Regions from separate parts of the Micromonospora sp. NPDC049301 genome, predicted to be linked through region 2. Evidence: riboswitches for the same ligand, from Rfam matches in the RefSeq annotation. Region 2 holds a riboswitch; the other holds the start of a gene.

Region 1 (5,722 bases), 480 kb from region 2:
CCGGCGCGGACGGAGTGGCCTCCGCCGCGTCCGGGCTGCGACTCGCGCCCCGCGACCTGGCCAGGATCGGCGAGCTGGTGCTGGCCGAGGGAGCCTGGGACGGTCAGCGGATCGTCCCCGCCGAATGGATCCGCACAATGCTCCAGCCACGCCTGCAGACCAGCTGGGGCGCGCAGTACGGCTACCAGTGGTACATCGAATCCATCGAGGGCTATCGGCTGGTGGCAGGCATGGGCAACGGCGGCCAGCGCCTGTTTGTCCTGCCCGACCTGGACCTCACCGTGGCAATTACCGCCGGCAACTACGACGACCCCGACCAGTGGCGGACCCCGCTCACGGTGCTGGAGCGGGTCATCCTCTCCGCAATGGCCTGACGGCGCCGGGTCCTCCAGTCAGCCGTGTCGGCACGGCAGGTATCTGGAAGGGCCGCGATCGGGCACGCAACGGGCACGGCAAGCGCAAGAAGCGACCGGCATGCATGAGGCTCAGGTCGGGAACGTGTCCTGACCTGAGCCTCGTACGTGGAGCGGGTGACGGGAATCGAACCCGCACTGTCAGCTTGGGAAGCTGATGTTCTGCCATTGAACTACACCCGCAAGCGGCACCACTGTACCTGAGTCACCCAGCCGGTGCACCCAGGTACCCCCGTGCGCCGGACCCGCCAACCCGGCCCCGCCACGCAGAACCACCGTCGCTCCCCGTGATCCATTGCTAGCGGAAAGAAGTTTCCTGATGGCAAGGTATGGCCGTTCTCAAATGCGTCGATGAGTTGTAACGTCTGCCGCACATTGCCAGCCACGGCGTGACACACCCCCCTGCCACGCCGCCAGAAAGAGGTGGGCCCATGGGACTCCGTCCCAACCTGCTGACCCGGCGCGCCGCCGGCGTCGCGTCGACGACCCTCGCGCTGCTGCTCAGCACCGCCGCGGTGGGCGTCGTCCCGGCTGCCTCGGCATTCTCCGCAGCCCCCGGTGGCGCCTGCGTGGAGCCGACCGACAGCCACGCCGACGCCCGGATGAAGCCCGGCGCCGCGGCCAGGCACGACCCGAACGAGCTGACCGCACAGCAGGTCCGCGAGCGGGACGCCGACCTCGCCGCGGCGCTGCGCGAACGCGCGAACTTCCGGGCCGGCGCCGGCGCCACGCCGCTGGCCACCGTCACCATCCCGGTGGTGGTGCACGTGATCCAGCGGGACAGCACCCGCGCCGGCGGCAACATCCCGGACTCGCTGATCACCGCCCAGGTCAACGTGCTCAACCAGGCCTACGCCGGCGCCACCGGCGGCGCGGCCACCGCGTTCGCCTTCCGGCTCGACAAGATCAACCGGGTGACGAACCCGTCCTGGTACCCGATCGTGCAGGGCTCGTCGGCGGAGCGGTCGATGAAGTCGTCGCTCCGGGTGGGCGGCAAGAACACGCTCAACCTCTACCTGGGCGAGTTGAGCGACGGCCTGCTGGGCTGGGCGACCTTCCCGCAGCGGAACCTGAACAGCATGGACGGCGTGGTCGTGCTCAGCGAGTCGCTGCCCGGTGGCACCGCCACCAACTACAACCAGGGCGACACCGGCACGCACGAGGTGGGCCACTGGCTGAACCTCTACCACACCTTCCAGGGCGGTTGCGGTGGCTCGGGTGACAGCGTCAGCGACACCCCGGCCGAGGCCTCGCCGGCGTACGAGTGCCCGACCGGGCGGAACACCTGCTCGGCGGCCGGGCTGGACCCGATCACCAACTTCATGGACTACACCTACGACTCGTGCATGTACCAGTTCACCCCGGGGCAGGCGAGCCGCATGCTGACCGCGTGGAACGCGTACCGCGCGGCGTAGCTTCCCCGCGTACACCTGGTGCCGGCTCCGTCACGACGGAGCCGGCACCGGTGTCTTTCCCCCAGGACCGCCGCGGTCAGGCCGCCGAGCGTTGGACGTCACGGCTGCGACGCGCCGGGCGCGTCTGCGGTACGGCGACCGGCGGGGCCGCCGCCGGCGGGGCGTGCGGGTCGAGCCAGACCTGGACGGCCGGCCGGCCCGGCGCGCCACCCGGGATGCCCATGGCGTGCTGGTCTCGGCGGGTCAGCATCGCCACGTCGACGGTGAACTCGAACAGCCGCCAGTCGACCTGCGGCTCCGCCCGGGCGCTCTGCGCCAGCCGCGCCACCCGGGCCGGATCGGTCACCGGCCAGGCGCGCCCCGCCACGTACGCCTCGTCGTCGCTCTCCTCCGGCGGGAACGAGTGCAGCGCGTAGCGACCGTCGCGTTCGAGGTCGCGGCGCTTCGGCGAGTCGATGATGAAGCAGAAGAGGCCCTCATCGGTGATGACCGGGGAGACCGGATGGACCCGGGGCCCGCCGTCGGCGCGGACCGTGGCCAGGTAGCCGAAGCCCGGCCCGTACTGCTGGAGGAGAACGCGGATCCCGTCGGCGAGTCGGGGCTCGTCGGCGGCGAAATCGGACCAGGAAGCCATGCGGGCATTCTATCGAACAAATGTACGAGCAGCGACCTCGACGCGCTGGTCACCGGCACCGAATCCTGCCCGCGCGGCCGACGCCGCTATGGTGGTCGGATGCTGCTCTCCGACCGCGACCTGGTCTCCGAGATCAAGGCCGGCACGCTGGGCCTGGAGCCGTTCGAGCCCACCCTGGTCCAACCGTCCAGCATCGACGTACGACTCGACCGGCTGTTCCGGGTCTTCAACAACCACCTCTACACCCACATCGACCCGGCCATGCAGCAGGACGACCTCACCTCGGCCGTCGAGGTGCCCGACGGCGAGCCGTTCGTGCTGCATCCGGGGGAGTTCGTGCTCGCCTCGACGCTGGAGGTGATCTCGCTCGGCGACCAGCTCGCCGGCCGGCTGGAGGGCAAGTCGAGCCTGGGCCGGCTCGGCCTGCTCACGCACTCCACCGCCGGCTTCATCGACCCGGGCTTCTCCGGGCACGTGACGCTGGAGCTGTCCAACGTGGCGAACCTGCCGATCACCCTCTGGCCGGGCATGAAGATCGGGCAGCTCTGCATCTTCCGGCTGTCCTCGCCGGCCGAGCACCCGTACGGCTCGGTGGTGTACGGGTCGCGCTACCAGGGCCAGCGGGGGCCGACGCCGAGCCGCGCCTGGCAGCACTGGCGCACCTGGCCGACCCGCTGACGCCGTGACGACGAGGGCCCGCCGCGACGAATCGCGACGGGCCCCCTCGGTCGTCCGGGATCAGCCCGGGCGGCCGTAGCTGTGGATCGGGCCGTCGTCGACCTTCTTCATCTTGATCGGTTGACCGGCCTGCGAGGCGTGCACGACCCAGCCGCCGCCGACGTACATGCCGACGTGGTGGATGTCGCTGTAGTAGAAGACCAGGTCACCGGGGCGCAGGTCGGCCCTGCTCACGTCCTTGGTCACCCGGCTCTGCTGGGCGGCGTTGTGCGGCAGCGACACCCCGGCCTTGGCCCAGGCGGCGAGCATCAACCCCGAGCAGTCGTACGAGTTCGGGCCCTCGGCGCCCCACACGTACGGCTTGCCGATCTGCGCGCAGGCGAACTTGACCGCCACGCCGGCACCGCCGCCGGGGTAGCTGGCCGGGCAGGGCGCCGGACGCAGCGGCCCGCCGCCACCGTTGCCGTACACCTTGAGGCGCAGCTTCTGCAGCCGGTCGATCTCCTCGTTGATCTGCTTCTTCTTGGCCGCCAGCTGGGCCTCGGTGCGGGTCAGCTGGGCGACCATCTCGTCCAGGGGCGCCTTCTGCCGGGCCAGCTCGTCGCGCAGGTCGGACACCTGCCGTACGTCCTGCTGCTGGTCGTGCGCGAAGCGGTCGAGCATCTCGAGCTGCCCGACCACCTCGCTGGGCGAGCTGCTGCCCAGCACGGCGTTGACGGTGGAGACGTTCTCGCCCTTGTACGCGCGGACGGCCAGGGAGCTGACCTTGTCCATCGCGGCGTCGACCTGGCGCTCCAGCGGGGCGATCCGGGCGGCCAGCGCGTCAGCCTGCCTGCGCTTGGCGGCCAGGTCGACGCGGGTGGCGTTGTGCCGTTCGATGATCGGTTCGAGCTTGTTCCAGTCGGCGTCGATCTGGCGCTCGATCTCGGCGACGGACGGGTCGGCGTGGGCGGCCGTGGCGCTGCCCGTCAGGACGACGGCGACGCCGACCAGTGCGGCGAGGGAGGTGGTGAAGCGGGACCAGCGTGGGCGCGGCACGATCGACGTCGGGCCGGCTGACGCCGACCGCTCGGACGACGGCCGCGGGGCATGGTGAGCCACCGGGTTCCGTACTCCTTCTTCCTGACCGCCTACCGGGTTAGCTGACGGGTTCGGGCGGGAAGGTGGACGCCCTACCGCAGTGGCTGCGGATTCACCCCGGAAAACCTGGGTCCCCGGCTCGCTCGGAAGCGACTCGGCGGTGTCGGTCCGTTACCGCCCGGGTGGGCGGAGCTGCTGTCGGCCCGACGAATGACCAGAGTAGAGACGGCCGTTACCAATCCGCAACCGGGGGGGCCGTGACACTCCGTACCAATTCGCGGCGCGGCCGCCGTCGACCGATCGCAGCGACGGCCGGCAAAAGACTACGAGCATTCTCTCTGAGTAGTAATTCATTTACATACCGCTGCGCAGCGGCTAGATTGGTCATCGTCGATAGATCACGGGGGCGTGGATCTACAAGACATACCGGAGGTTGCTCTCCCGCGGTCAGACGCGCACACCGTCGACGAGGGAGGCACGGTGCAAACAGGCATGGCGGAGGTTACCCAGCTCGCCCTGTTGGGCGTGGTTGCGGTGACGGTGGTCGTCCGAGCCAGGGGGAGACGCCGCTGGACGTACCTAGCCGGCGGACTGCTCGCCGGCGCGTGGCTGGCGCTGACGGGCGGCGCGGTCTGGGCGATGTCCACATCGATGGCGGCCGACCTTCCACCGAAGGCGACGAATCCCGGCAGTCCGTGCGTGGCGGGCGCGCCGGCACGGTCCTTCGACGTCTCGCTGATCAACATCCCGATCTTCCTGAACCGCTTCGGGGACGTGGTGCCGGAAGGCCGGATGTACGTTCTCGACGAGAACATCGGGAGGGTCCGTCAGGAGTTCGCCCAGGCGGCCGATCCGTTCCACCAGGCGGATCTGATCGAGCCCCTGGTGCTCCGCGCGCACCGGGGCGACTGCGTGACGATCCGGTTCACCAACCGGCTCCACGAGGCCGCACCGTCGTTCGTCCGGGACAACTCGATCTTCCTGCTGCCCGGCGAGCAGTTGGCGGCAGCGGGCACGGTTACGCCCGAACCACGCCGGTTCGCGCCGGCGCGGACCCGGCCACACAACGACTTCAACCCTGCTGCGGCGCCCGCGGCCTCCATCCACATGGAGGGACTGGCCTACGACGTCAAGGGGTCGGACGGGACGGCGGCCGGCTCGAACCCCGACTCGACGGTGGCACCCGGAGCCAGCGGCACATACCGGTACTCCGCGACGGTGGAGGGCGAGTTCCACTTCAACGACGGCGCGGATCTCTCGTCGGTCGAGACCGGGGCCGGCAATGCGATCGGGTCCCACTCCTTCGGCGCATTCGGCGCGATCGTGGTGGAGAAGGCCGGCACCAGTTGGGTGGACGCGCGCACCGGAGCGCCACTCACCTCCGGCACCCGCGCCGTCATCAAGGACCCGGCGTCCGGCGCGCCGGACCACCGCGAACACGTGATCTTCATGCACGACGAAGTGGAAGCGGCGTCCGGCATTCTCACCCGGTTCTGTCGCGG
Region 2 (5,722 bases):
CGACAGGCTCAGCTCCCGCAGCAGCGCCGGGCCGCCCACCGCGTACGGCGTACCGTCGACGGTGGCCTGCACGCCGCGGCCCGGCAGCGACCGGAACCCGGCGGCCGGGGCCGGGCCGGTGCTCCCGGCTGCCGCCACGATCGCCCGAGCCAGCGGATGCTCGCTGTCCGACTCCACGCCGGCCGCGATCCGCAGCACCTCGTCCCGCCCGACGCCGGACGCCGTCACCAGGTCGGTGACCGCGTGCTCGCCCCGGGTCAGGGTGCCGGTCTTGTCGAACAGCACCGCGTCGACGGTCCGCATCCGCTCCAGCGCCAACCGGTCCTTGACCAGGATCCCGGATCGCGCGGCCAGCGCGGTGGAGAGCGCGACGACCAGCGGAATGGCCAGTCCGAGCGCGTGCGGGCAGGCGATCACCAGGACGGTGACCGCGCGGACCACCGCCTCGTCGGGCTGGCCGACCACGGTCCAGACCAGCACGGTCAGCACGGCCGTGCCGGCGGCCAGGTAGAACAGCGCTGCGGCGAACCGGTCCGCCAGCAGCTGGGCCCGCCCGCCGGAGCGCTGCGCCTGCGCGACCATCCGTTGGATGCCGGCGAGCGCGGTCTGCTCACCCAGCGCCTCGACGCGGACGCGGATCGCCGAGTCGGTGGCGACCGTGCCGGCCACCACCCGCTCCCCTGTCGAGCGGGCGACCGGGCGCGACTCCCCCGTGATCATCGACTCGTCCAGCTCGGCCCCACCGTCGACGATCCGGCCGTCCGCCGGAACCCGGCCACCCGGTCGGACCAGCACCGTGTCGCCGACCCGCAGCTCGGCCACCGGCACCGACTCGACACCCCCGTCCGCCGCCACCCGCTCCGCATCGTCGGGCAGCAACGCGGCCAGCGCCGCGAGCGCACCCCGGGCCTGACCGATGGCCTTCATCTCCTGCCAGTGCCCCAGCAGCATGATGGTGACCAGCGCGGCCAGCTCCCACCAGAAGTCCAGGTCGAAGGCGCCCACGCTGGCGGCCAGTGACGCCGCGTACGCGACGGTGATGGCCATCGCGACCAGCAGCATCATGCCCGGCGCCCGGTCGCGGACCTCGCGGACCGCACCGACCAGGAACGGCCAGCCGCCCCACCAGAACACCACCGAGCCGAGCACCGGCCCGACCCAGGATCGACCCGGGACGTCCGGCCCGGGGCCGAGCCGGTCCAGCACCAGGTGGCTGGTCAGCACCACCGGCACGGTGAGCACCAGGCAGACCCAGAACCGGCGACGGAACATCGCCGGGTCGTGCCCGGCGTGCTTGTCGTGCCCGCCGCGCTGCCCAGACCCGCCGTCGGCGTGTCGCTGATGGCCGTCGGGCCCGGCGTGTCGCTGGTCGCCGCCGGCGCGGTCGGGGTCGTGCGGTGACGGTGCGGGCATGACTCCAACATGCCGGTCCGGAAACGCCCACACGGGCGGTTCGACCACCCGACACTCCGTCACGACCTGCATCCCCCGGTCGGGCTGGTTAGCATTTCCGACGATGGCCCTCCGGATCCCGCTGCGCAGCCGGGCAGAGGTGCCGCCACGCCGTGGCGTCGCCTCCCGCCGCACGGGCTGGTCTCTCACCGTCCGTGATCACGCAGTCGCCATCCAGCGATCCGGCACGCTCGTCGCCGCATTCCCGCGGCGGCGGTGAACCGACAGGCCCGCCGGCACGTACCTCGCACCGGATCGTTGGGAGTCTCGCATTGGGTTCCGACCACAGCCGTTCCGCTCCGTCCGCCCCGCCCCGGGTGCGACGGATCCTCATCGCGACCGTGGTGCCTCTCTTCGTCGTGACCGTGCTCGCCGCGGTGGTGCTCTGGCCGCGTGACGGGTCACCGCAGACCGACGGCGGCGCGAACGTGCCGCGCCACCACGGCACGGTGACCCGGGTGGTGACCGAGCCGTGCCCACCGGCGGCGCCGAGCCCCGAGGGCACACCGAGCGCCGGGGACGGGCCGTGCGGCACGGTGGACGTCCGAATGAACGACGGGCCGGCCTCCGGCCAGCAGGTCCAGACGCCGGTGCCCGCCGGCCCCGGTGCACCCCGCGTCGAGGTCGGCGACGAGGTCATCCTGGTCCAGCTGACCGATCCGACCGATCCCGCCGCCAGCAGCTGGAACATCGCCGAACACCAGCGCGCCGCACCGCTGCTGTGGCTGGCGGTGATCTTCGCGGCCGCGATCGTCGCGTTCGGCCGTTGGCGGGGCCTGGCCGCCCTGGCCGGGTTGGCCGCCAGCTTCGCCATCCTGCTCACCTTCGTGCTGCCCGGCATCGGGGCGGGCCGGTCCCCGCTGCTGGTGGCGGTGGTCGGCGCCGCGCTGATCATGTTCGTGGTGCTCTACCTGACGCACGGGGTCACCGCGCAGACCTCGGTGGCGGTGCTCGGCACCCTCGGCAGCCTGGTGCTCACCGGCGTGCTCGCCACCATCGCCACCGCCGCCACCCACCTCACGGGCTTCGGCAGCGAGGACGCCACCACCCTGTCGATGTTCCAGGCCGACGTGGACCTGCACGGCCTGCTGCTCGCCGGGATCATCATCGGCTCGCTCGGTGTGCTCGACGACGTGACGGTCACCCAGGCGGCCACCGTGACCGAGCTGGCCAACGCCAACCCCGGGCTGAGCCGGCTGCAGCTCTACCGGGCGGCGACCCGGGTCGGCCGGGCGCACATCGCCTCCACCGTCAACACCATCGTGCTGGCGTACGCGGGCGCCTCGTTGCCGCTGCTGCTCCTGCTCACCGCCGACTCGCGGCCGATCGGGCAGATCCTGACCAGCGAGTTCCTCGCGCAGGAGATCGTCCGCAGCGCGGTGGCGACGCTCGGTCTGATCGCCGCCGTACCGCTGACCACCGGGCTGGCCGCGATGGTGACCGCAGCCGGCCGGCAGGGCCCCGCGCACGCCGAGGACGCGCCCGCCCCGCGACCCCAGCCCGACCGGGCCGAGGCACTGGCCGCCCTGATTTCCCCGCGCACGGATCGACACGACCCCACATCGCCCGACCCGGCGCGGACCACCCCCTCGTCCACCGCCACCGACCGGTGGCCAGAGCCGAACAGGAGCACGGATACGGCATGGTGACACTCCTCAGCGTGACCAGGTGGGGCGTCCGCCCTGAGAACCACGTCACTGGTCACTCAGCGCCATGGCGAAATGACACTTTTAGTCGGCATCCGGGCGTAGCTCAGCCGGTGGACTCTCGGGTAACCTCGCTGCCGGTTACCGCCGAAGGCGCGAAGCAGCGTCTGCGGTACCACCGCCCAATCGCCAACCGGCGAGCCGGGAACCCAGGTACGTGGGGTGAATCCGCGACAGCGGTAGGGGCCACTTCCGCCCCGAACCCGTCAGCTAACCCGGTCGGCGGTCGACGGAAGGGAACATTGTGACGGCACCCCTACGCCGCTGGTTGACACCCGTGGTGGCCGTGATCGCCGCACTGACCGTGCTCGCCGGACCCCTCCCGGCACAGGCCGCCCCGACGACCCCCACACCGTCCGGGCACGAGGAGGACGGCGAGCCCAAGCTGCTCAACGACGTCATCGAGAAGACCAACCGCGACTACTCCGCCGCCAAGTCCAGGCTGGACAAGTCCAAGAAGAAGCAGCTGCAGCTGGCGCTGGAGGTCGACCGGGCCAAGGCCGACCTGGACGCACTCGCCCCACAGGTCGGGCAGATCGCCGCCCAGTCGTACCGCACCGGCCGGATCGGCCCGATGGCGATGCTGCTGGAGAGTGACGCCCCCGACTCGTTCGTCCAGCGCGCCGCCGCGCTCGACGAGATGAACATGGTCAACGAGAAGAAGCTCGCCGAGGTCAACGCGGTGAAGGCTCGCGCCGAGCAGGCCAAGCTTGCCCTCGACGCGGAGGTCCGCGAGCAGCAGAAGCAGACCGCCCTGATGGCGAAGGAGAAGCGCGACGCGGACAAGGCGCTCGCGCTGGTCGGTGGGAAGGGCTTCACCGGTGGGCTGGTGTCGGCCACCTCGCCGGTCGCCCGGCTCGGCCCCGGACGGACCGCCGACGGTGACTGGAAGTCCGAGTCGTGCAGTGAGGATGACCCGACCACCTCGGGCTGCGTCACCCCGCGCACCCTGCACGCGTACAAGGAGGTCAAGCGAGCCGGCTTCAACCGGTTCGTCGGCTGCTACCGCTCCGGCGGCCCGTGGGAGCACCCGAAGGGCCGCGCCTGTGACTGGTCGTTGCAGAAGAGCGGCTTCAGCCCGTGGCACAACGAGGACACCCGGACGTACGGCAACAACGTCGCCGCGTTCCTCATCCGCAACGCCGACCGGCTCGGCATCTACTACGTGATCTGGAACCGGCAGATCTGGTTCCCGGCGACCGGCTGGAAGTCGTACAGCGGGCCGTCGAACCACACCGACCACGTGCACATGTCGCTGCTCTGACCTGCGTGCTCCGCGTCGAGGGCCGTTCCGCGTCAGGCGGGACGGCCCTCGCCGTGTGTCAGGTGGCGGGCGCGACCGGGATGCTGGCGCCGGCCGCGCCGGCGACCGTCGCGGCCGGCACGGCGGCCACCGGACGCACGGCTCCGGCGGCGAGCCGGTACGACACCCCCACCACCGCGCACCGCCCCTGCGCCACCGCAGCGGCCAGCACGGGAGACTGTCCGAGCAGCGTCTCGACGGTCTGTGCGATGTGGATGTCGACGATGCCGTCGATGTCGTCGACCCCCTCGGCCTCGGCACGGCGCAGGCTCGGCAGCACGGCGTCGACGACGGCGCGGAGGTGCCCCAGGGGCTGGGCGCCGGTGGTGACCGCCTCGCGGGTCGCCTGCACCGCGCCGCACGAGTCGTGACCGAGCACCACCACCAGCGGGGTGCCCAGCACGGTCACCGCGTACTCCACGCTGCCCAGCACCTCGGGGCCTGCGGTGTGCCCGGCGGTGCGGACCACGAACAGGTCACCCAGCCCACGGTCGAAGATGATCTCAGCGGCCAACCGGGAGTCGGAGCAGCCGACGATCACCGCGAACGGGTGCTGCCCGTCCGCCACCGCGGCCCGGTGCCCGGCATCCTGGTTGGGGTGGCGCGGGGCGCCGCTGACGAAGCGGCGGTTGCCGGCAGCCAGTTCGGCGTACGCCTGGGCCGGATCGGCCGGCACCGGGTCCGTGGTCCGCTGCGGACCCGGCTGCCCGCCGGGTGTACCGGGATTGCTCATCCCGCACCTCGTCTCCACGCTTTTGACCTGCTCAACCGGCTCTTCACGGGGGCCGGCGACGAGCGCTGGCTCGGGCTCCACGGTCACACGCACCACAAGATGCGTCAAGATATGCGTGATATAGATTTCATACGTTGGCCCCGGGCGGTCATCGGGCGGAGCCCCGAGGGCAGGGTCGACAACGGGAGAGGCGGTCCCACGATGGCGAGCACGGCGACGGCGGCTGGCGGTACCGGCGGCCGGAACTGGACGTTCCTCACCAACCACGGGCATGTCCTGCTGGCCATCGCCCGCGACCCCACCGCGCGCCTGCGCGACGTGGCGGCCGAGGTCGGCGTGACCGAGCGGGCCGCGCAGGCGATCGTCGCCGACCTGGAGGCCGGTGGCTACCTGCACCGCACCCGGGTCGGGCGGCGCAACGAGTACACCCTCAACCCGGCCGGCCATTTCCGGCACCCCGCCGAGGCCGACCGCCAGGTCGGCGATCTGCTCGCGCTCTTCGCCGAGACACCCGCCCGGCAGACCGCC

What was found. Region 2 has a riboswitch for cyclic di-AMP ahead of AB0K07_RS03680 (hypothetical protein). Riboswitches for the same ligand answer to the same signal wherever they lie in the genome.
Region 1: it holds a riboswitch for cyclic di-AMP, as region 2 does, so the genes downstream of both, AB0K07_RS01410 (NlpC/P60 family protein) here and AB0K07_RS03680 (hypothetical protein) in region 2, are expected to answer to the same signal.

What each region holds. Positions count from the first base shown of each region.
Region 1 is NZ_JBFAQO010000001.1:296,791-302,512, reverse strand. Features, by position in the region: gene AB0K07_RS01435 (serine hydrolase) at 1-374, shown strand, start outside; tRNA gene AB0K07_RS01430 (tRNA-Gly) at 523-596, opposite strand; gene AB0K07_RS01425 (zinc metalloprotease) at 845-1,828, shown strand; gene AB0K07_RS01420 (pyridoxamine 5'-phosphate oxidase family protein) at 1,905-2,462, opposite strand; gene dcd (dCTP deaminase) at 2,562-3,140, shown strand; gene AB0K07_RS01410 (NlpC/P60 family protein) at 3,201-4,178, opposite strand; cyclic di-AMP (ydaO/yuaA leader) riboswitch at 4,254-4,390, opposite strand; gene AB0K07_RS01405 (hypothetical protein) at 4,713-5,722, shown strand, end outside.
Region 2 is NZ_JBFAQO010000001.1:772,643-778,364, reverse strand. Features, by position in the region: gene AB0K07_RS03690 (heavy metal translocating P-type ATPase) at 1-1,272, opposite strand, end outside; gene AB0K07_RS03685 (YibE/F family protein) at 1,725-3,101, shown strand; cyclic di-AMP (ydaO/yuaA leader) riboswitch at 3,268-3,398, shown strand; gene AB0K07_RS03680 (hypothetical protein) at 3,403-4,422, shown strand; gene AB0K07_RS03675 (carbonic anhydrase) at 4,481-5,194, opposite strand; gene AB0K07_RS03670 (helix-turn-helix domain-containing protein) at 5,396-5,722, shown strand, end outside.